DNA from 2 places in the Streptomyces sp. NPDC037288 genome. Region 2 is predicted to be linked to the other one. Evidence: riboswitches for the same ligand, from Rfam matches in the RefSeq annotation. Region 2 holds a riboswitch; the other holds the start of a gene.
What was found. Region 2 has a riboswitch for glycine ahead of gcvT (glycine cleavage system aminomethyltransferase GcvT). Riboswitches for the same ligand answer to the same signal wherever they lie in the genome.
Positions count from the first base shown of each region.

Region 1 (15,357 bases), on a different contig from region 2:
GCGTACTGACGCGGGTACGGCCACAGCCGGTACCCACGGCAGGCGGCAGCCGCCCGAAGAACACCGTCGGCCCGGCTGGTCGAATCGCCGTTACGGGAGTGGGATGGAAGGAAGCAACGGCCTTGCAGGGCGGGCACGTCCGCGCGAGAGACCCCGGCGTCGCCCGCGAGGAACGGTGGAGTGATGTCCGGTTACGACGTCTCGGCGACCGCTCGGGTGGTGGTCGGTGTGAGCGGGTCCCTGGGCAGCGTCACGGCCCTGCGGCGGGCCACCGCGCTGGCCCGCCGACTGGGGGCCGAACTGTGGCCGGTGCTGGCCTGGGAACCACCGGGCGGTGACCCCGCGGCGCGCCGCTCCCCCGCCGCCGGTCTGCTGGTCGAGGACTGGCAGCGGCTGGCCAGGCAGCGGCTCGCCTCCGTGCTCGAGGAGATCTTCGGCGGGGACGCCCCGGGTGTGCGGATGCACGCCGTCATCGTCCGTGGTGCCCCCGGCCCGGCACTGGTGGCGACCGCGAACCGGGAGGACGACGTCCTGGTGGTGGGCGCCGGGCGACGCGGACTGCAGCGCGCCTTCTCGGGCCGGGTCTCCCGGCACTGCCTGGCGCACGCGGTCTGCCCGGTGCTGGCGGTGCCCCCGTCCCCGCTGGAGTCGCAGTTGCTCTCCGTCCACCGGCGCAACACCTGGCATCTGCGCATGGACATCCGGGGCCTGTGAGGGCCGCGCCGGGACACGCGCCGGACGGCGGGCGCCGGCGTCGCGTCGAAAAGGGCCCGACGGCCATCAGGACCCCGTCAAGGTGGGCCACGGCCCCGCTCCGCCGGGGCCGGCCCTGTCTACCGTCTCAGACATGAGGCATCGCGACGACGCCCACCCCCGGCTCACGGGTCCGTACCCGACCGGCACCGCCGGCGTGGTGGCCGACCGTGACTGGGAGGCGGACACGCGCGTGTCGTTCCGCTGCGCCGGTGTCCTGCTCGGCCTGCTGCTGTTCGTCGACTGGGCGGCAGGCTCCCTCACCTGGTGGCGCGGCGCCCTGTGGCTGGCCGTCGCGCTGCTGTTGTTCCTCGTCCTGTACCCGGTACGGGTCTCGGCCGGTACCGGGTGGCTGGCCACCCGCCGTCTGCTGCGCACCCGCCGGGTCCGCACGGATCTGCTGATCGCGGTGCGCCCGCTGGACGGCGTGTCCCAGCGGCTGGTCCTGCGCGACGCCCTCGGCAACCGGGTCGAGGTCGACCCCGAGGTCCTCATCCGCAATCCCGGTCTGTGGTATCTGCTCGACGAGGGCGCCCGGGTGTCCGAGGCGGCCGGCACCCTGCTGTGCGGCACGACCGCCCTGCACCGCCTCGCCCGCCGCATCGACCGGGAAACGGCCCTGGGCGTGTTCCGGGCCTCCGGCTTGGAGTGACGTGGTGCGCGGGCCCAGGACATGACACTCGGTGGCCGTCCCGGCTGCGCGCTGCGGGCCGTTGCCCCGGACGGCCGTGCTCCCGGCAACCGCCTGCGGCCTCGCCTTCTTGATGCGGCTCTGCCGCTCTCACGCCATTCTTAACGCAAGATTGACGCCTGCTGAGCCCGGATCCATGGGCCCTGGCGTCACTCTCTGCTTACGCTGGTGCCGCCGTCCGCGTGATGGCCGGAAAAGAGCTGAGCCGCACACAGGAGCACGCCGATGGCCACGACCGAGCACCCCCCTCCCAGTCGCTTGCGCAACTGGATGCTGGAGGGGCTGTCCGACATGGGCAAGCACGGCGGCCACACCGGCCCCCACGCCGAACCCGAGCCCCCGCACAAGGGCCAGCGCTGGTGGCGCGTGATGTGCCTGACCGGTGTCGACTACTTCTCGACCCTCGGCTACCAGCCGGGCATCGCGGCCCTCGCGGCCGGTCTGCTGTCGCCGATCGCGACCATCGTGCTGGTCATCGTCACCCTGGCCGGCGCCCTGCCGGTCTACCGCCGGGTGGCCGAGGAGAGCCCGCACGGCGAGGGCTCCATCGCGATGCTGGAGCGGCTGCTGTCGTTCTGGCAGGGCAAGCTGTTCGTGCTCACCCTGCTGGGCTTCGCGGCCACCGACTTCCTCATCACCATCACCCTGTCGGCCGCCGACGCCTCCACCCACCTGGTGGAGAACCCCCACCTGACCAGCACCCTGCACGGCCACCAGATGGTGATCACCCTGTTCCTGGTGGCGCTGCTCGGCGCGGTGTTCCTCAAGGGCTTCCTGGAGGCGATCGGCGTCGCGGTCGCCCTGGTCGGCATCTACCTCGCGCTCAACCTGGTCGTCGTGTTCGTCGGCCTGTGGCACGTCCTCACCGCCGGACATGTCGTCACCGACTGGACCACCGCCCTGACGGCGGAACACGGCAACGTGTTCGTCATGGTCGGCGTGGCGCTGATCGTCTTCCCGAAACTCGCCCTCGGCCTGTCCGGCTTCGAGACCGGTGTCGCGGTCATGCCGCACGTCCAGGGCGACGCCGGGGACACCGAGGACAAGCCGACCGGCCGGATCCGGGACACCAAGAAGCTGCTCACGACCGCGGCGCTCATCATGAGCTGCTTCCTGATCGCCACCAGCTTCATCACCACGCTGCTCATCCCGGAGCAGGACTTCAAGACGGGCGGCCCGGCCAACGGCCGTGCCCTCGCCTACCTCGCGCACGAGTACCTCGGCGGCGCTTTCGGCACGGTCTACGACATCTCGACCATCGCCATCCTGTGGTTCGCCGGCGCCTCCGCGATGGCAGGCCTGCTCAACCTCATGCCGCGCTATCTGCCGCGCTACGGCATGGCCCCGCACTGGGCGCGCGCGGTACGCCCCATGGTGATCGTCTTCACCCTGGTCGCGTTCCTGGTGACCTGGATCTTCGATGCCAACGTCGACAAGCAGGGCGGCGCCTACGCCACCGGTGTCCTGGTGCTGATCAGCTCGGCCGCGATCGCGGTGACCATCGCGGCGCACAAGGCCGAGCAGCGCAACTGGACCATCGGGTTCGGCGTGATCTCGGCGGTGTTCCTCTACACGACCGTCGTGAACGTCATCGAGCGCCCGGACGGTGTGAAGATCGGTGCCTGCTTCATCGCCGGCATCATCCTGGTCTCGCTGGCGTCCCGGCTCGCCCGTGCCTTCGAGCTGCGCGTGACCAGCGTGACGCTCGACCCGTTGGCGGAACGATTCGTCCGGGACATGGCCAGCCGCAAGATGCGGTTCATAGCCAACGAGCCCGGCCACCGGGACAAGGCCGAGTACCGCGACAAGATCGAGCAGATCCGCGCCGACAACGACATGCCCGAACAGGAGGACTTCGTCTTCGTCGAGGTCACGGTCACCGACCCGTCCGAGTTCGAGGCGGGCCTGACCGTGCGCGGCGAGGTGCTGCACGGCCGCTACCGCGTGCTGACCCTGGAGTCCGCCTCCATCCCCAACGCGCTGGCCGCCCTGCTGCTCCACGTCCGGGACAGCACGGGCTGCACCCCGCACATCTACTTCGAGTGGACCGAGGGCAACCCGTTCGCCAACTTCCTGCGCTTCTTCCTCTTCGGCCAGGGCGAGGTCGCTCCGGTCACCCGCGAAGTGCTGCGCGAGGCGGAACCGGACCGGGTGCGCCGCCCGCGGGTGCACACCGGGTGAGACTGCGACGCCCCGACAGGGCCGGCGGGGCACGCCGTACGGGTGGGCCCCCGTCCGGACCACCGCCCGGACGCGGCCTGTCCGCCGACCCACCGTCTCACCCCACGTCCGCGGTTCCCCGCTGATGGCCCTATCGTGACCGGCATGCAGTCCTACACGATCGGCCAGGCGGCACGGCTTCTCGGCGTGAGCCCGGACACCGCCCGCCGCTGGGCCGACGCGGGCCGGGTGGCGACCCATCGCGACGAGGCCGGGCGGCGGCTCGTCGACGGCAGGGACCTGGCCGCGTTCTCGGTGGAGCTGGCCAAGGCGGGCGGCAGCGAGGAGGACCCTTCCTACACCTCCGTGCGCAACGCCTTCCCGGGCATCGTCACGGCGATCAAGCTCGGTGACGTCGCCGCCCAGGTGGAGATCCAGGCCGGCCCGCACCGGCTGGTGTCGCTCCTGACCCGCGAGGCCGTCGAGGAACTGGGCCTGGAGGTCGGCATGGAGGCCACCGCCCGCGTGAAGTCCACCAACGTCCACATCGACCGGGTCTGACACCGCCCGACGCGTGGGGGTGCGGTTCTCATGGAGCTGCCGGTGACGCGTGACCGGGCGTGACCGGCGCTGGAGCCTCACAGCGGTAACCGCCGTCCACCCGGATCGCCGAGATCCCGCTGACGTGCCGGGCCCCGCACCGGTCCTGCGGCAGCACCAGCTGGGGCCCGGCCGCGTCCAGCGGGGTGTCGTCGACACGCACGCCCAGCAGGACCGGCGCGTCCGCGAAGTCCGGATCGATCTCGGCCCAGGAGAGCACCGCGTGGTGGCCGTCGGTACCGGTCACGGCGACGAGAAAGCGCAGCCGGTCCTTGCGCCGTGCCGGGTCGAACCCGGGCCCCGCGTCGGTGAGGACGTCGTACAGGCGCGGGCCGGCGAACCGGTGGTGCTGGATGCCGCTGGTCGCGCACTCGAAGCTGACCTCCACCCGGTGCTGCGGCCAGTGCAGCAGGTCCGGCACCCGCAGCCGGGCGGGCCGGGCCAGATCGCCGGTCAGGGCGAGTTCCGCGAGCGTCACCTGCGACCACCTCCCGCAGCACCGTACCCGCCGTCGCCCTCCGTGCAAACGCACATGCAAGCTACAACTCGCAGGTTCGCAGCTCATGCGAAGAGACAGGAGACTTACGGCTGGCAGATGCGGCAGTATCATCGCCGCACGGCCGGTGCCCCCGGCCGTGACAGGGCGCGACCGTCGTTCCGCAGAACCAGAGGAGTACATCCGTGATGACCCGTTCCGTGCGCCGGACCCGGCGCATGCTGCAGCTGGCCGGTGCGGGAGCCGCCGCCCTGATGGCACTCAGCGCCTGCTCCTCCTCCGGTGACTCCTCCACGACGCCGGCCAAGACCGGCTCCGGTTCACCGAAGCTGTCCGGCACGGTCACCGTGTTCGCCGCCGCCTCCCTGAAAGAGAGCTTCACGACTCTGGGCAGGGAGTTCGAGCAGGCCCACCCGGGCACCAAGGTCAGCTTCAACTTCGGTGGCAGCGACACCCTCGCCGCGAGCATCACCGGCGGTGCCCCGGCGGACGTCTTCGCCGCCGCCAGCCCCAAGACCATGGCGATCGTGACGGACAAGAAGGAAGCGGTCGGCACCCCGGCCACCTTCGTGCGCAACCAGCTGGAGATCGCCACCCTGCCGGGCAACCCGGACAAGGTGTCCTCCCTGAAGGACCTGACCAAGTCCGGCCTGAAGGTCGTCCTGTGCGACAAGACCGTGCCGTGCGGCGCCGCCGCGCAGAAGGCTCTGGACGCCGCCAAGCTCAAGCTCACCCCGGCCTCCTACGAGCAGGACGTCAAGAGCGCCCTGAACAAGGTGGAGCTCAAGGAGGCCGACGCCGCGGTCGTCTACCAGACCGATGTGAAGACGGCGGGTGGCAAGGTGGAGGGCGTGGAGTTCCCCGAGTCCGCCAAGGCCATCAACGACTACCCGATCGTCCAGCTGAAGCACGGCCAGAACGCCGAGGCCGCCAAGGCGTTCATCGCCCTCGTGCAGTCCGCCGAGGGCCAGAAGGCGCTGAGCGAAGCCGGGTTCCTCAAGCCGTGACCTCGCTCCCCGAGCCCGGCGTCGCGGCCGGCCCCCGCACGGGCCGGCCGCGGCGGCGCCGCGTCGGCACGGGGGGCCGGCGCGGAGTGCCGTTGCCGCTGCTGCTGCCGGCCCTGCTGGCGCTGGCGTTCCTGCTGCTGCCGCCGCTCGCGCTGCTGGTCCGCGCGCCCTGGCACAGCCTGCCGGACCAGCTGACCAGCACGGAGGTGTGGCAGGCGCTTCAGCTGTCCCTGGTCAGCGCCAGCGCGGCGACGGCCGTGAGCCTCGTCCTGGGCGTGCCTCTGGCCTGGCTGCTGGCCCGTACGGAGTTTCCCGGCCGGGGCCTCGTACGGGCCCTGGTGACACTGCCCCTGGTCCTGCCGCCGGTGGTCGGCGGTGTCGCCCTGCTGCTGGCCCTCGGCCGCAACGGGGTCATCGGCAAGTGGCTGGACGCCTGGTTCGGGATCACCCTGCCGTTCACCACCACCGGGGTCGTGATCGCGGAGGCGTTCGTCGCGATGCCGTTCCTGGTCATCAGCGTCGAGGGCACGCTGCGCGCGGCCGACCCGCGCTTCGAGGAGGCGGCGACCACGCTCGGCGCGTCCCGGTTCACCGCGTTCCGCCGGGTCACCCTGCCGCTCATCGCGCCCGGCATCGCCGCGGGTGCGGTCCTGGCCTGGGCGCGGGCGCTCGGCGAGTTCGGCGCGACGATCACCTTCGCCGGGAACTTCCCCGGCCGTACGCAGACCATGCCCCTCGCGGTCTACCTGGCCCTGCAGAACGACCCCGACGCCGCCATCTCCCTCAGCCTGGTCCTGCTGACGGTGTCGGTCGCGGTGCTGGCGGGCCTCAGAGACCGGTGGATGACAGCATCATGACAAACCCGCACCCGACAGCGCCCCACGGCGCTCAGCCCCCACAGCAACCACCCGCGGCCGTCGGCGCCGAGCCTCCGCAGGGGCCGCCCGCACCCGACGACGAGAGCCGCACGGATGGTGCGGGCGGGAACCCGGAGCCGGCCGGAAGCCGGCAACCCACCACACACCCGCACCCGCCCACAGCCGGCCTCGACGCCCGCCTGGTCGTCGACCGAGCCGCATTCCGCCTGGAAGTGACCCTCACCGCCGCCCCCGGAGACGTCGTCGCCCTCCTCGGCCCCAACGGCGCCGGCAAGACCACCGCCCTGCGCGCCCTCGCCGGCCTCACCCCCCTCACCGACGGCCATCTCCGCCTCGACGGCGCGGCCCTGGACCGCACTCCCCCGGAGTCCCGCCCGGTCGGCGTGGTCTTCCAGGACTACCTGCTCTTCCCCCACCTGTCCGCCCTCGACAACGTCGCCTTCGGCCCGCGCTGCCACGGCGTGACCAAGGCCGAGGCCCGCGCACAGGCCGCGGCCTGGCTGGACCGCATGGGCCTGACCGACCACGCGGGCGCCAAGCCCCGCCGCCTCTCCGGGGGCCAGGCCCAGCGCGTGGCCCTTGCCCGCGCCCTGGCCGTCCACCCCCGGCTACTGCTCCTGGACGAACCGCTCGCCGCCCTCGACGCCCGCACCCGCCTCGAGGTCCGCGCCCAACTCCGCCGCCACCTCGCCGACTTCGAGGCGGTCGCCGTCCTCGTCACACATGACCCGCTGGACGCCATGGTGCTCGCGGACCGGTTGGTCGTGATAGAGCACGGCCGGGTCGTCCAGGAGGGCACTCCGGCGGACATCGCCCGCCGTCCGCGCACCGACTACATCGCCCAGCTCGTCGGCCTCAACCTCTACCGGGGACAGGCCGACCGGCACACGGTACGGCTCGACGCGGGACCCTCGATCACCACCACGGAAGACCTGTCCGGCCCGGTCTTCGTGGCCTTCCCGCCCAGCGCCGTCACCCTGTTCCGGGACCGGCCCACCGGAGCCAGCGCCCGTAACCTCTGGCGCTGCCGGGTGGCCGGCCTGGAGACGCACGGCGACCAGATCCGCGCCGACCTCGCCGGCGAACTCCCCCTCGCCGCCGACCTCACCACGGTCGCCGCCGCCGACCTCGGTCTGCACCCCGGCGCACCCGTCTGGGCGACGGTGAAAGCGGCGCAGACACACGCGTACCCGGCCTGATCGGGCGGCGCTCTACCGTGGGTGCCCATGACCCTGAGCATCCGCAACCAGCTCCCCGGCACGGTGACCGCGATCCAGCCGGGCGAGGCCATGGCCACCGTCAAGCTCCGCCTGGACGGCGGGCAGCACCTCACCGCGGCCATCACCAAGGAGTCCGCCGAGGACCTCGCCCTCGCCCCCGGCTCACCCGTACGGGCCCTGGTGAAGTCGACCGAGGTCTCCCTCGCCACGCACCGCGTGGAGGGTCTGTCGATCCGCAACCAGCTCCCCGGCGCGGTCGTCGGCCTCACCACCGGCGCCGCGATGGCCTCCGTGAAGATCTCCGTCCCCGGCGGTGAACTGACCGCGGCCATCACCAAGGACGCCGCCACCGACCTGGGCCTCTTCGTGGGCTCCGACGTGATCGCCCTCATCAAGGCGACCGAGGTGTCCCTGGCGACGGCCTGACACGGCGAGGGCCCCGCCCGGAAAACCGGACGGGGCCCTGGAAGCCACCGCTCGCTCAGTCCTCGTACGCGTCCAGCGGCGGGCACGAACAGACCAGGTTGCGGTCGCCGAAGGCCTGGTCGATACGGCGCACCGGCGGCCAGTACTTGTCGGCGGCCGAGACACCGGCCGGGAAGACGGCCTCCTCACGGCTGTAGGCGTGCGTCCACTCGTCGCCGAGCGCGGCGGCCGTGTGCGGGGCACCCCGCAGCGGGTTGTCCTCCGCCGGCCACTCGCCGGAGCCGACCTTCTCGATCTCCGCGCGGATGGCGATCATCGCGTCGCAGAACCGGTCCAGCTCGGTGATGTCCTCCGACTCGGTCGGCTCGATCATCAGCGTGCCGGCCACCGGGAAGGACATGGTCGGCGCGTGGAAGCCGTAGTCGATCAGGCGCTTGGCCACGTCGTCCACGCTCACGCCGGTCGCCTTGGTCAGCGGGCGCAGGTCGATGATGCACTCGTGCGCGACCAGGTTGCCGGGGCCGGTGTAGAGCACCGGGTAGTGCGGCTCCAGGCGCCTGGCGATGTAGTTCGCCGAGAGCACGGCCACCTGCGTGGCGCGCTTGAGGCCCTCGCCGCCCATGAGGCGGACGTACGCCCAGGAGATGGGCAGGATGCCCGCGCTGCCCCACGGCGCCGCCGAGATCGGGCCCACACCGGTCTCCGGGCCCGCGGCCGGCTGCAGCGGGTGGTTCGGCAGGTACGGCGCCAGGTGCCCGCGGACCGCGACCGGGCCCACCCCGGGGCCGCCGCCGCCGTGCGGGATGCAGAAGGTCTTGTGCAGGTTCAGGTGCGAGACGTCACCGCCGAAGTGGCCCGGCTTCGCGAGGCCGACGAGGGCGTTGAGGTTCGCGCCGTCGACGTACACCTGGCCGCCGGCCTCGTGGACCTGGGCGCAGATGTCGGCGACGTGCTCCTCGAACACGCCGTGCGTGGACGGGTAGGTGATCATCAGCACCGCCAGCTCGTCGCGGTACTGCTCGATCTTGGCGCGCAGGTCCGCCACGTCGATCTCGCCGTCGTCGGCGGTCTTGACGACGACGACCTTCATGCCGGCCATCACGGCGCTGGCGGCGTTGGTGCCGTGCGCGGAGGACGGGATGAGGCAGACCGTGCGCTGCTCGTCACCGTTGGCCCGGTGGTAGCCCCGTACGGCCAGCAGACCGGCCAGCTCGCCCTGGGAACCGGCGTTCGGCTGCAGGGAGACCTTGTCGTAGCCGGTGACCTCGGCGAGACGTTCCTCCAGCTCACGGATGAGCGTGAGGTAGCCCTCGGCCTGCTCGGCCGGCACGAAGGGGTGCAGCTGCCCGAACTCCGGCCAGGTGACCGGCTCCATCTCCGTGGTCGCGTTGAGCTTCATGGTGCAGGAGCCCAGCGGGATCATCCCCCGGTCGAGCGCGTAGTCGCGGTCGGCCAGCCTGCGCAGGTAGCGCAGCATCGCGGTCTCGGAGCGGTACTGGTGGAAGACCGGGTGGGTCAGGTAGACGTCGGTGCGCAGCAGCGCCTCGGGGAGGGTGTCCTCGGCGGTCGCGTCCAGCCCCTCGATGTCGCCCTCGACACCGAAGGCGGAGAACACGGCGGCCAGCTGGGCCCGCTTGGTCGTCTCGTCGCAGGCGAGGGAGACGTGGTCGGCGTCGACGAGCCGCAGGTTGACGCCGCCCGCCCGGGCGGCGGCGACGACCTCGGCGGCCCTGCCGGGCACGCGCGCGGTGAGGGTGTCGAAGAAGGCGCCGTGCACGATCTCGACACCGCCGGCCTTCAGGCCCGCGGCGAGGATCGTGGCGTACCGGTGCGTGCGCCGGGCGATGGTCTTCAGCCCCTCCGGCCCGTGGTAGACGGCGTACATGCCGGCCATCACGGCGAGCAGCACCTGCGCGGTGCAGATGTTGCTGGTGGCCTTCTCCCGGCGGATGTGCTGCTCACGGGTCTGCAGCGCGAGCCGGTAGGCCTTGTTGCCGTCGGCGTCGACGGAGACGCCCACGAGGCGGCCGGGCAGGCTGCGCGCGAACTTCTCGTGCACGGCCATGTAGCCCGCGTGCGGACCACCGAAGCCCATCGGCACACCGAAGCGCTGGGTCGTACCGACGGCGATGTCCGCGCCCAGCTCGCCCGGCGAGGTCAGCAGGGTCAGCGCGAGCAGGTCGGCGGCCACGGTGACGAGGGCGCCCAGCTCGTGCGCCTGGTCGATGACCGGCTTGATGTCCCGTACGGCACCGGAGGCGCCCGGGTACTGGATCAGCACGCCGTTGATCTCGCGCTCGGCCAGCTCGGCCGGAATGCCTTCACTGAGGTCGGCGACGACGACCTCCACACCGGTCGGCTCGGCGCGCGTCTCGATGACGGCGATGGTCTGCGGCAGCGCGTCCGCGTCGACCAGGAACAGGCCCTTCTTGTTCTTGCCCATGCGCCGCGACAGGGACATCGCCTCGGCGGCGGCCGTGCCCTCGTCGAGCAGGGAGGCGCCGGAGGTGGGCAGACCGGTGAGGTCGGCGACCACGGTCTGGAAGTTCAGCAGGGCCTCGAGCCGCCCCTGCGAGATCTCCGGCTGGTACGGGGTGTACGCGGTGTACCAGGCGGGGTTCTCCATGACGTTGCGCAGGATGACCGGCGGGGTGAAGGTGCCGTAGTAGCCCAGGCCGATCATGGAGTCGAGGACCTGGTTACGGTCGGCGAGCGAGCGCAGCTCGGCGAGCACCTCGGCCTCGGTGCGGGCTCCCGGCAGGTCGAGGGCGTCGGCGTTCTTGATCACATCAGGGACCGCGGCGGCGGTCAGCTCGTCCAGCGAGCCGTAGCCGACGTGCGCGAGCATCTTGGCCCACGCCTCCTGGTCGGGCCCGATGTGGCGCTGCTCGAAGGGGATGCCCGCTTCGAGCTCCGAGAGCGGAATGCGGTGGGCGGTCATTGCGGAGGCCTCCTGGTCTGACGCGACCTTTGAGGGGCACCACGGCGCGGGTGCCCCGACGGCCTCCCCCTCTGTCATCTCAACCTGAGAGCTTCACCGGGGACCCGAGAGTCCCGGCTTTCACCGTCGGTGAGAGCGGAAGCCGTCGACACCCGCCCTGCTTTCCAGAGTGACCTCGTCCGTGCGGTACGTGAGCCTGAGAGATTCCGGGGAGGATTTGCTCCTTCGGCGCCTCCGAGGTGGTCGGAGGACTCTCCCGCACGGGGTCAGCAGCCGCTGTCAGCCTACCAGCGAGGTCAACGCCCGAGCCTTCGAGTGGCCGCCTCCCTGAATGTGCTCTTTTGTAGTGCTTACGGATGAGTTGCGACCACGTGGAGGGAGAGGGACCGTGCAGACCGAGATCGATCCGCGCAACCTGATCGGCCGCAAGGCGTTCGACCGCAATGGGACCAAGATCGGCACCATCGACGAGGTGTACCTCGACGACGCGACCGGCGTGCCCGAGTGGGCGGCCATACGCACCGGCCTGTTCTCCCGGGACGCCTTCGTCCCCCTGGAGCCCAGCGAACTGATCGAAGGCTCCCTCCACGTCCCCTTCGACCGCACCCTGATCAAGGACGCCCCCGACTTCGGCGTGGGCCGCCATCTCTCCCCCGAACAGGAACTCCAGCTCTACCACCACTACGGCCTGGACGTGGCACCCCCTCCGTCCGTCCCGGACCGTGACTTCGGCAAGCTGGCGGGCTCGGAGGAGAGCTGATCGCTCTGCGGGGTCCCCGACTCCTCATCCCTCTGCGGGGTCCGGGGCGGAGCCTCGTGTCGGCCGCTGCTCGGCTGACCGGGACGGGCGGGCGTGCCGGCGAGGTCCGAAACCAACGGCAACGGATCAGCGGACTCGAGCGCAGGGTCATCGACGAAGAACGTCCGCACCCTCCCCGGAGGGGACTGCGGCGTCTCGAACCGCACGGTCACCCGCCCCAGCCCACTCCCCTGCACCCACCCGGGCCCGTACTCGGCATGCCGCACGTCCTGCCCGGCGCGCCAGTGCCGTCCGACCGGCTCCGGCTGCTGCGCAACGGCCTCAGCCACGGTCTCAGTCACGTCCTCCTCCGGCGTCTCCGCAGCCCGCGAGGGCAACGCCTGCGCGAACAGGTCCTCCTGCGTGTAGTCGGCGAGCCCGGACACACCCACGCCGAGCAGCCGTACCCCGCCCGTGGTGTCCACGGAGTCCAGCAACCGCGCCGCCGCCTCCCGCACGACCGCCGGATCGTCCGTCGGCCCCCTGAGCGTCTCCGACCTGGTCAGCGTGGAGAAGTCGTACCGCCGCACCTTCAGCACGATGGTCCGCCCCGCCAGCCGGGCCCCGCGCAGCCGCCCCACACACCGGTCGGCGAGCCGCTGCACCTCGAGCCCGATCCGCAGCCGGTCGTGGATGTCCACGTCGTAGGTGTCCTCGACCGACACCGACTTCGCCTCGCGCTCGGCCACCACGGGCCGCTCGTCACGGGCCAGGGCCATGGCGTACAGCGCGTGCCCGTGGGCCTTGCCGAGCAGCCGGACCAGCTCGTCCTCGCCCGCCTGAGCCAGTTCCCCGACCGTGGTGATCCCGGCTCTGCGCAGATGGTCGCCGGTGGCCGGCCCGACCCCGGGCAGGGTCCGCACCGGCATGGGCTCCAGCAGGGCCCGCTCGGACCCCGGCTCGATGAGCACCAGACCGTCCGGCTTGGCCTGCTCGGAGGCGATCTTCGCGAGCATCTTGGAGGCGGCGAGCCCGACCGATCCGGTGAGCCCGGTGACCGCCCGGATGTCCGCGCGGAGCCTGATCGCGGTCAGCCGCGCCGACTCCTCGTCCCAGGCCGTCCCGCCGGCCTCCAGGTCCACGAACGCCTCGTCCAGGCTGAGCGGCTCCACCAGCGGTGACAGCTCCCGCAACAGCGCCATCACCTGCTCGCTGACCGCCCGGTACAGGGTGAAGCGCGGCACCAGATAGGCGGCGTTGGGTGCCAGCCGGCGGGCCTGGGCCATGGGCATCGCCGAGTGGACCCCGAAGACCCGCGCCTCGTACGACGCGGTGGCCACCACCCCGCGTGGTCCGAGGCCGCCCACGACGACCGCTTTCCCGCGCAGGCTCGGTTTGGACGCCTGCTCCACCGAGGCGTAGAAGGCATCCATGTCGAGATGCAGGATCGTGGGCGCGTTTCTCACATCTCCGATGCTGCCCCACGGCACTGACAATGCCCGGCCCCGCGAGGACCGGCGTCAGACCGCCCGGTTGCGGCGCCGCGCCAGCTCGTCCGCCGGGTTGTGCCCGACGAGCGTCTCGCCCGTGTCGATGCGCTCGCCGTGCAGCTGGGAGAGCGCGCTTTCCACGTCGCGCCACACCACGCCGACGGCGATCCCGAAGATGCCCTGGCCGCCCTGGAGCAGGGCGTGGACCTCGTCCGGCGAGGTGCACTCGTAGACCGTGGCGCCATCGCTCATCAGCGTCATCCGCTCCAGGTCGCGGAAACCGCGTTCCCTGAGGTGCCGCACGGCGGCGCGGATGTTCTGCAGCGAGACCCCGGTGTCCAGGAACCGCTTCACGATCTTCAGGACGACCACGTCTCGGAAGCTGTACAGCCGCTGGGTTCCCGACCCGTAGGCGGGCCGCACGCTCGGCTCGACCAGGCCGGTGCGGGCCCAGTAGTCGAGCTGTCGGTAGGTGATGCCGGCGGCCGCGCAGGCCGTGGGCCCCCGATAGCCGATCTGCTCGGATGTCATGGACGCCGCCCCTCCGCCGTTCGGCACCGCCGTCGGCCGGTGCGGAGCGTGATCCACCGCGCTGCCGTGAACCGGGTACGGACCGCTCTCCCCGAAACCGCGCACGGGAGCACCCCCAGCCGTACCGTCGCCGCTGGTTCTCACGCCGACCTCCGTCCTTGACCTGCCTTCACGACGGTAGGCAGTCACCAGGGGTGCGTCAACGATCGCCACACTCGGCACGCCGAGTGATAATCACCCTAGGAGTGGTTTCCCGTGTCCCACCGCGGGGAAAGGCTAGCCGAATGCGTTCGGGGGAAGCCGTAGGACGCCCTCAATGGCCGGTGGCACATGCCCGCCTCACCGGGGATCGGCGCTCACCGGCCGCTCATGATCACTGGCTGCTGGTGCCGAAGTCCTCGGGCGAGATCTGGTCGAGGAACTCGCGGAACTTCTCCACCTCGTCCTCCTGCTCGTCCGGAATGGCGATGCCGGCGTCGTCCAGCACCGTGTCACTTCCGTAGATCGGCGTTCCGGTGCGCAGGGCCAGCGCTATGGCATCGGAGGGGCGGGCGCTGACCTCGACGCCGCTGGCGAAGACCAGCTCCGCGTAGAAGACGCCTTCCCGCAGATCGGTGATGCGTACTTCGGTCAGCTCCTGGCCGACGGCCTCCAGCACGTCCTTGAACAGGTCGTGGGTCAGTGGCCTGGCGGGGGCCATGCCCTGCTGGGCGAAGGCGATCGCCGTCGCCTCCCCCGGTCCGATCCAGATGGGGAGGTAACGGTCGCCTCCCACTTCGCGCAGGAGCACGATCGGTTGGTTGGAGGGCATTTCGACCCGGACACCTACGACATCGAGCTCGTTCACACAGCAACCCTAGGCCGTGCCCGGGATGTTTGGGTAGTCGGGCCGGGAACAGGTGCCCGATCCGGCCGCCGGGGAGCCGCCGGAGCTCAGGGCAGCCGCACACCGAGAGCGGTCTGCACCAGTGCCGCGTGCAACTTCACGGTGAGCGCCGCCAGCTCCTTCGTACGGGCCTCGGCGTGCGCCCTGGTCTGCGGGTTGCGGTGGCGCTTGAGCGGGGCGACCACCTGGTCGACGAGACCGGCCTCGCGGTCGGCGGCGGCCTTCATCACCCGCAGGTGGCGCGGCTCGATCCCGAACCGGCCCAGTTCGGCGACGAGCGAGGCCACGGTGACGGCTTCGGCGTCGTACACCCCGTCCTCCAGAGGAGCGATGAGCCCGTACGACTCCCACTCCCGCAGCTCGCCCTCGTCGATGTCCGCGGCCGCCAGCAGCTCGGCCCTGCCCACCCGGGCCACCGTGGGCGTCCCGGGCGGCTCCGGAACGTCCTCCGCGGTGCGCTGACGCCCCACGAGGGGCAGCTGGACGGCCTCACCCCGCTCTATGGCGTCCAGCCGCTCGCGGATCACCTTGAGCGGCAG
Region 1 covers NZ_JBVJVY010000055.1:6,967-22,323, reverse strand. The annotation lists gene ACZ7GZ_RS37085 (universal stress protein) at 184-714, shown strand; gene ACZ7GZ_RS37080 (hypothetical protein) at 848-1,405, shown strand; gene ACZ7GZ_RS37075 (APC family permease) at 1,670-3,625, shown strand; gene ACZ7GZ_RS37070 (TOBE domain-containing protein) at 3,770-4,165, shown strand; gene ACZ7GZ_RS37065 (molybdopterin-dependent oxidoreductase) at 4,194-4,682, opposite strand; gene modA (molybdate ABC transporter substrate-binding protein) at 4,889-5,707, shown strand; gene modB (molybdate ABC transporter permease subunit) at 5,704-6,564, shown strand; gene ACZ7GZ_RS37050 (ABC transporter ATP-binding protein) at 6,561-7,784, shown strand; gene ACZ7GZ_RS37045 (TOBE domain-containing protein) at 7,812-8,231, shown strand; gene gcvP (aminomethyl-transferring glycine dehydrogenase) at 8,287-11,172, opposite strand; glycine riboswitch at 11,347-11,441, opposite strand; gene ACZ7GZ_RS37035 (PRC-barrel domain-containing protein) at 11,561-11,932, shown strand; gene ACZ7GZ_RS37030 (DNA polymerase IV) at 11,854-13,377, opposite strand; gene ACZ7GZ_RS37025 (MerR family transcriptional regulator) at 13,432-14,076, opposite strand; gene ACZ7GZ_RS37020 (bifunctional nuclease family protein) at 14,306-14,779, opposite strand; gene ftsR (transcriptional regulator FtsR) at 14,866-15,357, opposite strand, start outside.
Region 1: linked by a shared signal. The riboswitch ahead of gcvP (aminomethyl-transferring glycine dehydrogenase) and the one ahead of gcvT (glycine cleavage system aminomethyltransferase GcvT) in region 2 are both predicted to bind glycine.

Region 2 (15,357 bases):
CCGTAGTACCGGCGGCCCGGGTAGCCCTCGGCGTACTTGTTGGTCAGCACCGAGCCCTGCGCCTCCATCACCGCGAGCGGCGCGAAGTTCTCGGAGGCGATCATCTCCAGCGTGGACTGCTGGCGGCCGAGCTCGGCGTCGACCGCGGCGGCGATCTCCGGGTCCAGCTCGTGCAGGGACGTGTTCAGGACGGTCATCGGGCTACGACTCCTCAGCCTGCGTTCTGGGCGGTGTACTCGTCGGCGGAGAGCAGGTCGGCCGGCTCCTCCGTGACGCGCACCTTGAACAGCCAGCCGCCCTCGAAGGGGGCGGAGTTCACCAGCGACGGGTCGTTGACGACGTCCTCGTTGATCTCGGTGACCTCACCGGTGACCGGCGAGTACAGGTCGGAGACCGACTTGGTCGACTCCAGCTCACCGCAGGTCTCGCCCGCGGTCACCGTGGAGCCGACGTCGGGGAGCTGGGCGTAGACCACATCGCCGAGCGCGTTGGCCGCGAACTCGGTGATGCCGACCGTCGAGACGCCGTCCTCGGCGGCCGACAGCCACTCGTGCTCCTTGCTGTAGCGCAGCTGCTGGGGGTTGCTCATGGCCTGAATTCTCCTGTACGCGCGGGAGTGCTGATGAAGGGGGGACTGCTGAAACCGCTGGTGAGCAGCGGAAACGTGCGCGGGGTCACACGGTGACCGCGCCCAGTGTCTACTTCTGGCGCCTGTAGAACGGCAGCGCCACGACCTCGTACGGCTCGTGGCTGCCCCGGATGTCCACACCGACGCCCGCGGTGCCCGGTGCCGCGTGCGCCGCGTCGACGTAGGCCATGGCGATCGGCTTGCCCAGGGTGGGGGAGGGGGCGCCGGAGGTGACCTCGCCGATCACCTGACCGCCCGCGACGACGGCGTACCCGGCGCGCGGCACGCGCCGGCCTTCGGCGATCAGCCCGACGAGGACCCGCGGCGGGTTCTCCTGAGCTCTGGCGGCGGCCTGCTCAAGCGCCTCGCGCCCGACGAAGTCGCCCTCCTTCTCGAACTTCACCACCCGGCCGAGCCCGGCGTCGAAGGGGGTGAGCGCGGTGGTCAGCTCGTGCCCGTACAACGGCATGCCCGCCTCCAGGCGCAGGGTGTCCCGGCAGGACAGGCCGCAGGGGACCAGACCGGCGCCCTCGCCGGCCTTGGTCAGCGCCTGCCACAGCTCCACGGCGTGCTCCGGCTTCACGAACAGCTCGAAGCCGTCCTCGCCGGTGTAGCCGGTGCGGGCGATCAGCGCAGGGACGCCGGCGACGGTGCCGGGCAGGCCGGCGTAGTACTTCAGGCCGTCGAGGTCGGCGTCGGTGAGGGACTTCAGGATGCCGGGGGACTCCGGGCCCTGCACGGCGATCAGCGCGTACGCGTCCCGGTCGTCGCGCACCTCGGCGTCGAAGCCGGCGGAACGCTCGGTGAGGGCGTCCAGCACCACCTGGGCGTTGGAGGCGTTGGCGACGACCATGTACTCGGTCTCGGCGAGCCGGTAGACGATCAGGTCGTCCAGGATGCCGCCGTCGGCCCGGCAGATCATGGTGTAGCGGGCACGGCCCACGCCCACGGAGGCGATGTTGCCGACCAGCGCGTAGTTGAGGAGGGCCGCCGCACCGGTGCCGGTGACGGTGATCTCGCCCATGTGGGAGAGGTCGAAGAGGCCCGCCTTCGTGCGCACGGCGATGTGCTCGTCGCGCTCGGAGCCGTAGCGCAGGGGCATGTCCCAGCCGGCGAAGTCGGTCATGGTCGCACCGAGCGAGCGATGCAGCGCGTCCAGCGCGGTATGACGCGGCTCAAGGGGTTCGGTACTGCTCATCGGACGGTCGTCTCCCAGGAAAGCAGACAGGCGAGGAACGTTCCTCCCCATCTGTCATCGGAACCTGAGAGGTTCGCCAGGACCGCCACAGGGACGATCACGGCTTGCACCTTGGGTGGAGCCACTGTCGCAGCGGCCCGCTTTTCAGATGTGCCTCGCCCGCGCGGTAACGGGGCCTGAGAGATTCAAGGGAGGGACTTGCTCCTTCGGCGCCCCGGCAGCAGTGCTGCCAGGAACTCTCCCGCGCGGATTCAAGCGGCCGGTATGCAGTTGGCGGCCACATCATTGCACGGCGAGCCGGCTTTTGTAACCGACCTGTGGCAGGACGCGGACCTCTCCACCACCGCCGTTCATTACCTTCTCTTTACGTATAGCGGGCATGAGCATTACCGGGCCGACAGGGGAGGAAGATCACGGTGAACAGGACCGCGGTGTATGCCACCGCCACCACAGGCATCGCGGTGCCGAGGCGGCGTCCCGCCCCGGCCCCCGTCGTCCGCGACCTGCGCGACCGCGCCGGCCGCGGCCCGCACGCGCTGCTCTTCGGCCCCGGGGACCTGGCGGTGATCACCGGCCTGCCCGGCAGCGGCAAGTCCACCCTGATGCGGCGCGCGGTCGCCGGCCGCCGCATCGACTCCCAGGACGTGCGCGACCGCTTCGCCGCCCGCCTGCCCCGCGCGCTCCCGTACGCCCTCTACCGCCCGCTGGTCCGCCTCGCCCACTACACCGGCCTGCGCCGCGCCCTGCGCACCGGGGAGGGGCTCGTCGTCCACGACTGCGGCACCCAGCCCTGGGTGCGCGCCTGGCTCGCCCGCGAGGCGCGCCGCCGCGGCGGCACCCTCCATCTGCTCCTGCTCGACGTCGCGCCCGGTACCGCCCGCGAGGGGCAGCGGTCCCGCGGCCGGGGCGTCTCCCGCCACGCCTTCCGCCGTCACCGCCGTACGACCGCCCGGCTGCTCGACACGGTCGAGCGGGGCGAGCTGCCCGCGGGCTGCGGATCCGCGGTGCTGCTGGACCGCGGGGCGGCGGACACCCTGCGGCGGATCGCCTTCACCGGATGAGATCGCGTTCACCGGATGACATCGCATGCAGCGGACGAGATCGCACGCACCGGACGAGGAGGACGACGTGCACAGGGTGAGGGACTATCACAGCCACCCGCTAGCCTTCTTGGTCACAGCAGTGGCTTCCAGCAGGCGGTAGGCAGATGGACTTCCCGGCAGACATTCCCGCGGACTTCCCGGCACAGGCGCACCCCCAGCCGCACGGCGGCTGGCCCGGCAACGAGCTCGAGGAGGTGCTCTCGGCCTCCCTCGGCATACCCGCCGCGGCCGGCCGGATCATCGAGGTCCTGGGCCGCAGCCTGCTGTGGATCCCGCTGCCGGGCGGCGGCGGCCCCGACAGCGGCCCGCTGGACCTGCCCACGCTGGACATCGGCGGCCAGGTGTACGTCCCGGTGTTCAGCTCCGAGGAACAGCTGCGCCAGGCGGCCGGCTCCCACATGTCGTACACCATCGCCCCCGCCGTGGAGTTCGCCCGCGGTCTGCCCCCGCAGGTCGGCATGGCCGTGAACCCCGACGCCCTGGTCGGCATCCCGCTCCCGCCCGAGGCGGTGGCCGAGCTGTGCCGGACCGGCCGCACCCCGCTCGACGGCCCCGGCACCGGCGGCCGGGTCCGCCTCTTCGAACCCGACTGGCAGGACGACCCGGTCGACTTCCTCTCCGCCGCGTCCGCCGAGTTCGCCGAGACCGGCGTGGTCCTCGCCGCCCGCCGCTGCCTGGCCGCCATAGAGACGGACGACCCGGTGATGTTCGTCGGCGTCGAACTCTCCCAGTGGGAGGGCGACCTGCGCACCCTCCCCCTGCAGGCCCTGGGCCGAGCCCTCGGCAAAGTCCCGGTCAGGTGGCCGGTCAACCTCGTCCTCCTGGACGTGACGGACGACCCGGTGGCGGGCTGGCTGAAGGACAACGTCCGCCCCTTCTATCAGTACGGTCACTGATCAGCAGGCAGGGGCGCAGCGGACCTCAGGGGCGCGGGGAACTGCGCGGGTGACCCACCGCAACCCCGCACCCGCGCACGATCCCGAGGCCGCACCCCGGTGGGCGCATAAGCTGTCTCCACACACGGGGCAAGAAAAGAGAAGGGCACGACAGGTGAGCGCGAGCCACAGCGGCAGCGTCGAGCACATGCTGCGCCAGGTCACGCCCGGACGCTACGACGCCTACGAGGCACTGCTGCGCGCCCTCGCCGCCCCGTCCTCCGGTCAGATCTGGATGCTCCTGTGGCACGGCCAGGCCGGCTCCCCGGACGCCCAGTACGGAAACATGGAGGTCGACGGCTTCCAGTACGCCCCGTGCGTCACCTCCGCGCAGGAGCTCTCGGTCAGCGGCTGGAACCGGTCGTACGAGGTCGTCGACGGACTCGACGTGGCCCGCACCCTCTACCCGGACCACTACGGCCTCTGGCTCAACCCGCACGCCCCGGGCGGCGGTGTCGGCATCCCCTGGCTGGATCTGCGCCGCATCGCCACGGGCCTGGACCGCCAGCCCGCCGGGCCTCTCCGGCTGACCGAACCCGGCATCGAGGTCCCGCAGTTCTACGCCCTGCTCGCGCAGAACGCCCACCGCACCCCGGCCCTGCGCTCCCTGCGCCGCGCCTGGGTGCAGCCGGCGCTCGGCGCGCCGTACCTCGCCATCGGCCTGGACGTGTACGACACCTCGCCGGCCGCGGTCGACTCGGTGCGCGCGATGATGCAGCAGTCCGTCGGCGCGGTCCCGGAGGGCCTGCCGGTGTCGACGGTCGCGATGACCGACGAGTACGACCCGGTCGTGATGTGGATGCGGGCCAGCGCCCGCCCGTTCTACGACCGCGAGGCCCACGCCGCGCCGCAGCCCCAGCTCCAGGCCTCCCCACAGCAGCAGGCGCCCGCCGCCGGATACGGCTATCCACCGGTGCACGGCAGTTTCTGACCTGGGCTCATCGCTCGTATGTCCCGTTTTGCGCACGCGGCCGTCCCGGCGGGCCCCGTCCGTTCGCCGTAACTTCCTGTCCGCATAACAGGAAACGCCTGCTTGCATCACGGTTGCGCATCCATTCCCTGTCAAGGCTGGCGGCTGATCGCGCAAGCGTTGAAGACTCCCCCTTCAAGGGGTTCGCCCCTGTGTACGACGGACTGTTTGATGCCGCTACCAGCGGCAAGTGCGGGCCGGCTACCGCCGGTTGAGAGGGGTCCCAGCCTGATGACGGCACCATTGCACGAGCCGACCGCGGAAGCGGCCCCGGGTGCGGCAGAGGAAGCGGCGGTCGCGGCCACCGACGCGAAGGCCGTTCAGGGCCGCTCCCTGGGCCGGATCGCCTGGGAACGCCTCAAGCGGGACAAACTGGCCCTGACGGGCGGCATAGTCGTGCTCCTCCTCATCGTGATCGCGCTGCTCGCACCGGTGATCACGAACCTCGTCGGCCAGGACCCGGACGCCTACCACCAGGGCCTGATCGACCCGCTGTTCAGCACCCCCAAGGGCTCGATGGGCGGCATCGGCGGCGACCACCTGCTCGGTGTCGAACCGGTCAACGGCCGCGACATCTTCGCCCGCATCCTCTACGGCGCCCGGATCTCGCTGCTCGTCGGCTTCCTGTCCGCCGTGGTCGCCGTCATCCTCGGGACCATCCTCGGCATCCTGGCGGGCTTCTTCGGCGGCTGGGTGGACTCGGTCATCAGCCGGGTCATGGACGGCCTCCTCGCCTTCCCGCAGCTGCTGTTCATCATCGCGCTGGTCTCCGTCATGCCCAACCAGATGCTGGGGCTCAGCGGCACGGGCGTGCGTGTGTTCGTGATGATCCTGGTCATCGGCTTCTTCGGCTGGCCGTACATCGGCCGCGTGGTGCGCGGTCAGACGCTCTCGCTGCGTGAACGCGAGTACGTCGAGGCGGCCCGCTCGCTCGGCGCCGGGCGGTTCTACATCCTCTTCAAGGAACTGCTGCCCAACCTCGTCGCGCCCATCATCGTGTACACGACGATGATGATCCCCACGAACATCCTCACCGAAGCGGCGCTCAGCTTCCTGGGCGTGGGCGTCAAGCCGCCCACCTCCTCCTGGGGACAGATGCTCTCGAGCGCGATCGACTACTACGACTCGGACCCCATGTACATGGTGATCCCTGGCGTGGCGATCTTCATCACGGTTCTGGCCTTCAACCTCTTCGGCGACGGCGTGCGGGACGCGCTCGACCCGAAGGCTTCCCGCTGAAGTGCCGTACCCCAAGCGTCCCGTGAGCTCTTCCACGGGGTCTCTCATCAAATCCGGAGGATCCGAGATCGTGAACACCCAACGCACCTCAGGGCGGCGCAAGCAGGCCCTTGCCGCTGCCGCAGTGGTCGCCGGGCTGCTGACCACGGCGGCGTGCGGCGGAGGCAATGGCGGCGGCTCGAAGGACGGCGCGGCCGGCTTCAACGCGGCGGTCAACAAGGTCGCCCAGGCCGACCAGGTCAAGAAGGGCGGCACGCTGAAGTTCGTGAGCACGCAGGACGCCGACTCGTGGGACACCACGCGCGGCTACTACGGGTTCATGTGGGACTTCTCGCGCTACTACAGCCGCCAGCTGGTCACGTACAAGACCGCGCCGGGTGCCGAGGGCGCGACGCTCACCCCGGACCTCGCCACGGACATGGGCAAGGTCTCGGACGGCGGCAAGAAGTACACCTTCACGCTGCGTGACGGCGTCACCTGGGAGGACGGCAAGCCGATCACCTCCCAGGACATCAAGTACGGCATCGAGCGCGTCTGGGCGCAGGACGTCCTGTCCGGCGGTCCGATCTACCTCCAGCAGATGCTGGACCCGAAGAACACGTACAAGGGTCCGTACAAGGACACCGCGAAGGACCACCTGGGCCTGAAGGCGATCGAGACGCCGGACGCGAAGACGATCGTCTTCCACCTGCCGGCGCCCAACTCGGACTTCCTCCAGACGCTGGCGATGACCACGGGCTCCCCGGTCCGCCAGGACAAGGACACCAAGTCCAAGTACGGCCTGCACCCGTTCTCCTCGGGTCCGTACAAGTTCGAGTCGTACGCCCCGGGCAAGAACCTGGTCCTGGTCCGCAACGACCAGTGGAAGGCGTCCTCGGACCCGGTCCGCAAGGCGTACCCGGACAAGATCACGCTGGACATCTCCACCAACCAGGTCAACTCGGACCAGCAGCTGATCAACGGCGACTACGACCTGGACGCCAGCCAGACCGGCCTGGGCCCGCAGGGCCGCCAGATCGCCCTGAAGCAGCACAAGGACAACCTGGACAACCCGGTCTCCGGCTTCATCCGCTACGCGGTCTTCCCGCAGAGCGTCAAGCCGTTCGACAACGTCCACTGCCGCAAGGCCGTGATCTACGCCGCCGACCACGTGTCGCTGCAGACCGCCCGCGGTGGCCCCATCGCCGGTGGTGACATCGGCACCAACATGCTCCCGCCGTCGGTCGCCGGTGGCGAGGGCCAGAAGTACGACCCGTACGAGATCGCGACCAAGAACAAGAACGGCAACGTCGCCCTGGCCAAGCAGGAGCTGAAGGCCTGCGGCAAGGCGGGCGGCTTCTCCACCACCATCGCGGTCCGCAACAACAAGTCGCAGGAAGTGGCCACCGCCGAGTCCCTGCAGGCCGCGCTGAAGAAGGTCGGCATCAACGCCGACATCTACCAGTACGACGGCTCGCAGTCCCCGGGCATCATCGGCGCCCCCGCGAACGTGGCGAAGAAGAAGCTCGGCATCATCATCATGGGCTGGGGTCCGGACTTCCCGACCGTCCAGGGCTACGGCATCCCGCTGTGGAGCAGCAAGTACATCCTGCAGAGCGGTAACAACAACTACGCCCTGATCAAGGACAAGGCGATCGACGGTCTCTTCGACCAGTACACCACCACGCTGGACAACTCGAAGAAGACCCAGCTCGCCACGGAGATCAACCACAAGGTCTCGGAGGGCGCGTACTACCTGCCCTTCACCTTCGAGCGGCTGCTGAACATCCGCTCCTCGCGTCTGGCCAACGTGTACACGACGAACGCGTACAGCGGTTACTACGACTTCGTCAACCTCGGCCTGAAGTCCACGAAGTAAACCCGGCACACCCGCCGTACGGCACGAAAGGCAGGTGAAGGCCGGCGCGGCGAGCCGCGGGCCCACCGGAAGATCTCCGGGGGCCCGCGGTCCGCGGCGGGCCGTTAGCTGTGCTCGCTTACCTCATCAGGCGGCTGTTCGCCGCCGCAGTGATGCTGGTGGTCATCATCCTGGTGGTCTTCAGCATCTTCTTCCTCGTCCCCAAGTGGGCGGGCGTGGACATCGCCACGAGCTTCGTGGGCAAGCAGGCAGACCCGCACGCCGTCGAGGCGGTGCGCGAGAAGCTGGGTCTGGGCGACCCGATCTACGTCCAGGTCTGGGACTTCTTCAAGGGCATCTTCGCGGGCCGCACCTACTCGGCCGGCGGTGACGTCACCCACTGCGCCGCGCCGTGCTTCGGCTACTCCTTCCGCAGCGAGCAGGCCGTCTGGCCGGTGCTGACCGACCGCTTCCCGGTGACCCTGGGTCTCGCGCTCGGCGCCGCCGTGCTGTGGCTGGTCTTCGGTGTCGCGGCGGGTGTGCTCTCCGCCCTCAAGCGGGGCAGCATCTGGGACCGCGGCGCGATGGTCGTCGCCCTCAGCGGTGTCTCGCTGCCGATCTACTTCACGGGTCTGCTCGCTTCGGCGATCTTCGTCTTCGGGCTGAAGTGGTTCGACGGCAAGTACGTCTCGATCAGCGACAGCTTCTCCGGTTACTTCGGGAGCATGATCCTGCCCTGGGTCACCCTCGCCTTCCTCTACGCGGCGATGTACGCCCGTATCACCCGGGCCACCATGCTGGAGATCCTCGGCGAGGACTACATCCGTACCGCCCGAGCCAAGGGCCTCACGGAGCCGGTCGTCATCGGCAAGCACGCCATGCGCTCCACGATGACGCCGATCCTGACCATGCTCGGCATGGACCTCGGCGCCCTCATCGGCGGCGCGATCCTCACCGAGACCACGTTCAGCCTCCCCGGCCTCGGCCAGGCCGTGCTGACCGCCATCAAGAACCAGGACCTGCCCATCATCCTGGGCGTGACCCTGATCACCTCCCTCGCGGTGCTCATCGCCAACCTCGCGGTGGACATCCTGTACGCCGTGATCGACCCCCGAGTGAGGCTCGCATGACCGAACTCAGCAAGACCGGAGCGGCCGTGGGCGAGCCCACCAGCTCCTCGCCCGCGTCGACCTCCTTCCTGGAAGTGCGCGACCTGAAGGTGCACTTCCCGACCGACGACGGCCTCGTGAAGTCCGTCGACGGGCTCAGCTTCAAGCTGGAGAAGGGCAAGACCCTCGGCATCGTGGGCGAGTCGGGTTCCGGCAAGTCGGTGACCTCGCTCGGCATCATGGGCCTGCACACCGCCGGCCAGTACGGCAAGCGCAAGGCGCAGATATCCGGCGAGATCTGGCTGAACGGGACCGAGCTGCTGTCCGCCGACCCCGACCACGTGCGCAAGCTGCGCGGCCGGGAGATGGCGATGATCTTCCAGGACCCGCTGTCGGCGCTGCACCCCTATTACACGATCGGCGCGCAGATCGTGGAGGCGTACCGCACCCACCACGACGTCGACAAGAAGACCGCCAAGCGTCGTGCGGTCGAGATGCTCGACCGCGTGGGCATCCCGCAGCCGGACAAGCGGGTGGACAACTACCCGCACGAGTTCTCCGGCGGTATGCGCCAGCGCGCCATGATCGCCATGTCGCTGGTGAACAACCCCGAGCTGCTCATCGCGGACGAGCCGACCACCGCGCTCGACGTGACGGTCCAGGCGCAGATCCTGGATCTGATCCGCGACCTGCAGAAGGAGTTCGGCTCCGCGGTCATCGTCATCACGCACGACCTGGGCGTCGTCGCCGAACTCGCCGACGACATCCTGGTGATGTACGGCGGCCGCTGCGTCGAGCGCGGCCCGGCGGACAAGGTGTTCTACGAGCCCCGCCACCCCTACACCTGGGGTCTGCTCGGCTCGATGCCGCGCCTGGACCGCGAGCAGCAGGAGCGCCTGATCCCGGTCAAGGGCTCCCCGCCCTCGCTGATCAACATCCCGTCCGGCTGCGCCTTCAACCCGCGCTGCCCGTACGCGGACCTCCCGAAGGACAACCTGACCCGCACGGTCCGCCCCGAGCTGACCGAGGTCGGTGACAAGCACTGGGCCGCCTGCCACATGTCGCAGGAGCAGCGGGAACGGATCTGGACCGAAGAGATTGCGCCGAAGCTGTGAGTGAGAACGCAGAGGACAAAGCAGGGAGCATCCCTGCACAGAGCGACGGCGCGGAAGAGAAGTCCGCCGGTACGGCCACGCTCACCAAGGACGCTGCCCCCGGCGAGATCCTGCTCAAGGTGACCGGGCTGCAGAAGCACTTCCCCATCAGGAAGGGCCTCTTCCAGCGGCAGGTCGGCGCCGTGCGCGCGGTCGACGGGATCGACTTCGAGGTCCGCTCCGGCGAAACCCTCGGTGTGGTGGGCGAGTCGGGCTGCGGCAAGTCGACGATGGGCCGGCTGATCACCCGGCTGCTCGAACCGACCGCCGGCACCGTCGAGTTCGAGGGCAAGGACATCACGCACCTCGGCGTCAGCGGCATGCGTCCCATGCGCCGCGACGTGCAGATGATCTTCCAGGACCCGTACTCGTCGCTGAACCCGCGCCACACCATCGGCACGATCGTCGGGGCCCCCTTCCGGCTCCAGGGCGTCGAGCCCGAGGGCGGCATCAAGAAGGAAGTGCAGCGGCTGCTGTCGGTGGTCGGTCTCAACCCCGAGCACTACAACCGCTATCCGCACGAGTTCTCCGGCGGTCAGCGCCAGCGCATCGGCATCGCCCGCGCGCTCGCCCTGAAGCCGAAGCTGGTCGTCGCGGACGAGCCGGTCTCCGCGCTGGACGTGTCGATCCAGGCGCAGGTCGTGAACCTCATGGACGACCTCCAGCAGGAGCTCGGCCTGACGTACGTGATCATCGCGCACGACCTCTCGGTCGTCCGCCACGTCTCGGACCGCATCGCGGTGATGTACCTCGGCAAGATCGTCGAGCTGGCCGACCGGGACTCGCTGTACAAGGCGCCGATGCACCCGTACACCAAGGCGCTGATGTCGGCGGTGCCGATCCCGGACCCGGCGCGCAGGAACACGAAGAGCGAGCGCATCCTGCTCAAGGGCGACGTGCCCTCGCCGATCGCGCCGCCCTCGGGCTGCCGCTTCCACACCCGGTGCTGGAAGGCGACGGAGATCTGCCGGACCACCGAGCCGGCGCTCAAGGAGCTGAAGCCCGGTCAGCGCGTCGCCTGTCACCACCCGGAGAACTTCGAGGACCAGGCCCCGCAGGACACGGTGCTGCTGACCGCCGCGAAGGAGGCGGCGGAGCTGGTCGCCGACGAGGTCCTCGCGGAGTCGGCGCAGACGTCGGCGGCGGTGGCGGCGGAACTGGCCGAGGAGACCTCGGAGGAGAGCGCCGCGGAGGAGAGCGCCGCGAAGGAGGACAGCGCCGCGGAGGACAGCGCCTCGGCGGAGAGCGCTGAGGAGAGCGGCTCCCAGGAGTCAACCGACAAGTAGCGCATGACAACTGGGCAAAGTCATGTACATGCCTGAACGGGAGAGTGCAGAGTCGTCCGTGTCCGACCACTGATCGGTACACGCTCGAAAGGGACGACCATGGCACTCTCCCGTTCGGCACGCCTGGGGGCGGTCGCGACAGCGGCGGCCTCCTTCCTCGTCATCGGCGCTTCCCCCGCCCCCACCCCGGGCGCCCCCGGCATCGGCGACGCCTACTTCCCACGGCTCGGCAACGGCGGCTTCGACGCGCTGCACTACGACCTCGACGTCGCCTACGCCCCCGGCACCGGCCGCCTGGACGGCCGTACCACCCTCACCGCCCGAGCCACCCGGAACCTCTCCTCCTTCGACCTGGACCTGCAGCAGCTGCAGATCACCGGGGTCGAAGTGAACGGCAGACGGGCCCGGTTCACACGGGACGGCGACGAGGTGACCGTCACGCCGCGCCGGAGCCTGCAGCGCGGGCGCACCTTCAAGGTCACCGTCACCTACGGCGGCATACCCCAGCCCCTCAGCGGGCCCATCGTGTTCGGCTCCAAGTACGGCTGGATGAAAACCGCCGACGGGGTCTTCGTCGCCTGCGAGCCCAACGCCGCGTCCACCTGGTTCCCGTCCAGCGACCACCCCTCCGACAAGGCCACCTACGACATCCGGATCAAGGCGCCGAAGGGCCTGACCGGCGTCTCCAACGGCCGGCTCCTGTCGACGTACGACAAGGGCGGCTCGACGTACACCCACTGGCGCGAGTCGAAGCCGATGGCGACCTACCTCGCCACCGCCACCATCGGGAAGTTCGACGTGCGCACCGGCCGCACCCCCGGCGGCATCCCGCTCTACGTCGCGATCGACCCCGTCCTGAAGAACAGCAACAACGTCGACGTGTACGCCGTCACCGCCGCCGCCACCGACTACTGGTCGCGCGTCTTCGGGCCGTACCCGTTCGAGGAGACCGGCGCCGTCGTCGACGACATGCCGGAGGCCGGGTTCTCGCTGGAGGTGCAGAGCAAGCCCGCCTACTCGGCCGTGCGCAGCGAGACGACCATCGTGCACGAACTGGCCCACCAGTGGTTCGGCGACTCGGTGAGCGTGGCGCGGTGGAAGGACATCTGGCTCAACGAGGGCTTCGCCACCTACGCCCAGTGGCTGTGGGCGGAGCACCAGGGCACCCGCTCGGCCCACGACTCGTTCCTCGCCGCCTACGACGCCCGGCCGGCCGACTCCGGCTTCTGGCAGATCAAGGTCTCCGACCCGCAGCGCGACACGATGTTCTCCTCAGCCGTCTACCAGCGCGGCGCGATGACGCTCCAGGCACTGCGCGAACGCATCGGCGACAAGGCCTTCTTCCGGCTGCTGCCCGCCTGGACCAGGCTCCACCGGTACGGCAACGCGGACACCGCCGGCTTCATCCGCCTCGCCGAGCGCGTCAGCGGGCAGAAGCTGGGCGACCTGTTCGACACCTGGCTGTCCACCACAGGGAGACCTGCCCTGTGAGCCTGGCTTTGTAAGGTTCACACCCGCCGACAGGTGAGAATACAGAGGTGCAGCTCCAGCAACTCTTCAGTCCCTCCGTCCAGCACACGCTCGATGTCATCGGCATCTTCGTGTTCGCGATCTCCGGCGCCCTGCTGGCCGTCAGGAAGAACTTCGACGTGTTCGGCATCGCCGTGCTCGCCGAGGCCACCGCGCTGGGCGGAGGGCTGTTCCGCGACCTGGTCATCGGAGCCGTACCCCCGGCCGCCTTCAGCGACCTCGGGTACTTCATCACCCCGCTGTTCGCCGCGTTGGTCGTCTTCTTCCTGCACCCGCACGTGGAACGCATCCAGTCGGCGGTGCTGGTCTTCGACGCGGCCGGCCTCGGCCTGTTCTGCGTCAGCGGGACGACGAAGGCGTACAGCTACGGCCTCAACCTGACCGCGTCGGCGACGCTCGGGCTCGCCACCGCGGTCGGCGGCGGTGTGCTGCGCGATGTGCTCGCCAACGAGGTGCCCTCACTGCTGCGCTGGGACCGCGATCTGTACGCGGTCCCAGCGATCGTGGGCTCCACCATGGTGGTGCTGTGTCTCCACTACGACGCCCTGACCCCCCTCACCAGTGGGCTCGCGGCCGTCACCGCTTTTGTGTTGCGCCTGCTCGCGATGCGGTTCCACTGGCGAGCTCCGCGCGCGTGGAACCGCCGGTCGACGGTGACTGAGGAGTAGTGCCGGTGGTACCGGCGGCGTTCCCGTCAAGGGAACCCGTGGTTGCACCCAGGGACTGGTCCTGGCCCTTGGCGTGGTTCTGGCCCATCTGCAGGGTCAGCCAGCGGAACACCGCGCCGACCTGGGGCCGCCACAGCGCCATGTTGTGGCCGCCCGCGCTGCGCGGCAGGAACACCACGTGCACGGTCGTCGGCGCCTTGGCGACGGACTCCAGCGCCACGCCCGCCTCGTAGCCGTCGCGGGACTCGCCCGAGACGTAGAGCGCGATCCGCGGCGGCACGGCCGCCTTCTTCAGGATCAGATACGGGTTGTTCTGGGCGCGCAGGGTGGGGTTCTGCGAGGCGAGGGAGTTGCGCTCGCCGATCGGGTCGTTGTAGCCGGACAGGCTGACCCCGGCCCGGTACCGGTCCGGGTGCGCCACGGCCAGCTTGACCGCGCAGTGGGCGCCCGCCGAGTACCCGGCCACGGCCCAGCCCTGCGGTGCCGGCTGGGCACGGAAGTTGTCCATGACCATCTTCGGCACGTCGATGCTGAGCCAGGTGTCGGCGTTGACCTGGCCGGGGATGTTCGCGCAGCCGGTGTCCACGCCGGCCAGCAGGTTGGTGCGCGGGGCGACCATGATGAAGGGCGCCACCTGGCCGCTCTGCATCATCGGCAGGAGCTGCTCGTGCGCCTTCATGGAACCGAACCAGGCCTTCGCCGAACCGGGGTAGCCCGGCAGCACCTCCACCACCGGGAACTTCTTGTGGCGGTAGGCCGGGTCGTTGTACTGCGGCGGCAGCCAGACGTAGACCTCGGCGTTCACACCCGAGACCCGGCCCTTGAGCTGGGTGACGCGGACTCCGCCCGCCGTGTGCATGCCGGTCCCGGAGGCCGCGGTGAAGGTCTGCTTGACCTTGGGCAACCGTTTCACCGCTATGCCGCCGGTGCCGTCCCGGCCCAGGTCCCGGGCCTGCTGGACGTGGTTGCCGGTGCCGAGCAGGTCGGCCCAGTTGTCGTACAGGTTGTTCTGGTTGTTGACCAGAACGAAGATCAGCGTGACGGCGGTGCCCTGGGCGAACAGCAGCATCAGCACGCGGGCCGCGGCGCGCAGGGGCTTCGGCCCGCGCACTCGTGACCACAACACGAGCGGCAGTATCAGTGCAACCACGGCCAACGCGATGGTCGTGTAGAGGAACGGAGTCCCGGTGAGGCTCATGCCCCCATAGATGGGAATCAGGGCTCTGAGGTTGTGGACGAGTCGGCACACTTACCGAGAAATTGCCGGAACCTCACCCGGCGGAGGGATCACGGGCGTGCGACGCCCCGTTCGTCGGGGGCAAAAAGCTACCGCTTAGTAGTTTCCTGTTGTACCGTTCACCCATGCCAGAAGTAGCTTCCGCCCCCGCCACCCGGGCCGTGATCGGCGACAGCGAGTTCGACCGCGACACGGCGGTCACCCGGCGCGAGCCCGGTGTCTACGACATCGACCTCTCGGCCGGCTGGACCATCTTCAACGCCGTGAACGGCGGCTACCTGCTGGCTGTACTCGGCCGGGCCCTCGCGGACACCCTTGCGCACCCCGACCCCTTCACCGTCTCCGCGCACTACCTGACCGCGTCCCGGCCCGGCCCGGCGGTCATCCGCACGCAAACGGTCCGCGCGGGCCGCACCCTCTCCACGGGTCAGGCCTCCCTCCTCCAGTACGACGACGAGGGCAA
Region 2 covers NZ_JBVJVY010000025.1:50,155-65,511, forward strand. The annotation lists gene glyA (serine hydroxymethyltransferase) at 1-197, opposite strand, end outside; gene gcvH (glycine cleavage system protein GcvH) at 212-589, opposite strand; gene gcvT (glycine cleavage system aminomethyltransferase GcvT) at 699-1,826, opposite strand; glycine riboswitch at 1,868-1,980, opposite strand; glycine riboswitch at 1,981-2,080, opposite strand; gene ACZ7GZ_RS26035 (AAA family ATPase) at 2,243-2,887, shown strand; gene ACZ7GZ_RS26040 (enhanced serine sensitivity protein SseB) at 3,034-3,825, shown strand; gene ACZ7GZ_RS26045 (enhanced serine sensitivity protein SseB C-terminal domain-containing protein) at 4,013-4,795, shown strand; gene ACZ7GZ_RS26050 (ABC transporter permease) at 5,066-6,073, shown strand; gene ACZ7GZ_RS26055 (ABC transporter substrate-binding protein) at 6,144-7,931, shown strand; gene ACZ7GZ_RS26060 (ABC transporter permease) at 8,042-9,040, shown strand; gene ACZ7GZ_RS26065 (ABC transporter ATP-binding protein) at 9,037-10,134, shown strand; gene ACZ7GZ_RS26070 (ABC transporter ATP-binding protein) at 10,131-11,459, shown strand; gene ACZ7GZ_RS26075 (M1 family metallopeptidase) at 11,559-12,950, shown strand; gene ACZ7GZ_RS26080 (trimeric intracellular cation channel family protein) at 12,998-13,657, shown strand; gene ACZ7GZ_RS26085 (alpha/beta hydrolase) at 13,566-14,855, opposite strand; gene ACZ7GZ_RS26090 (thioesterase family protein) at 15,020-15,357, shown strand, end outside.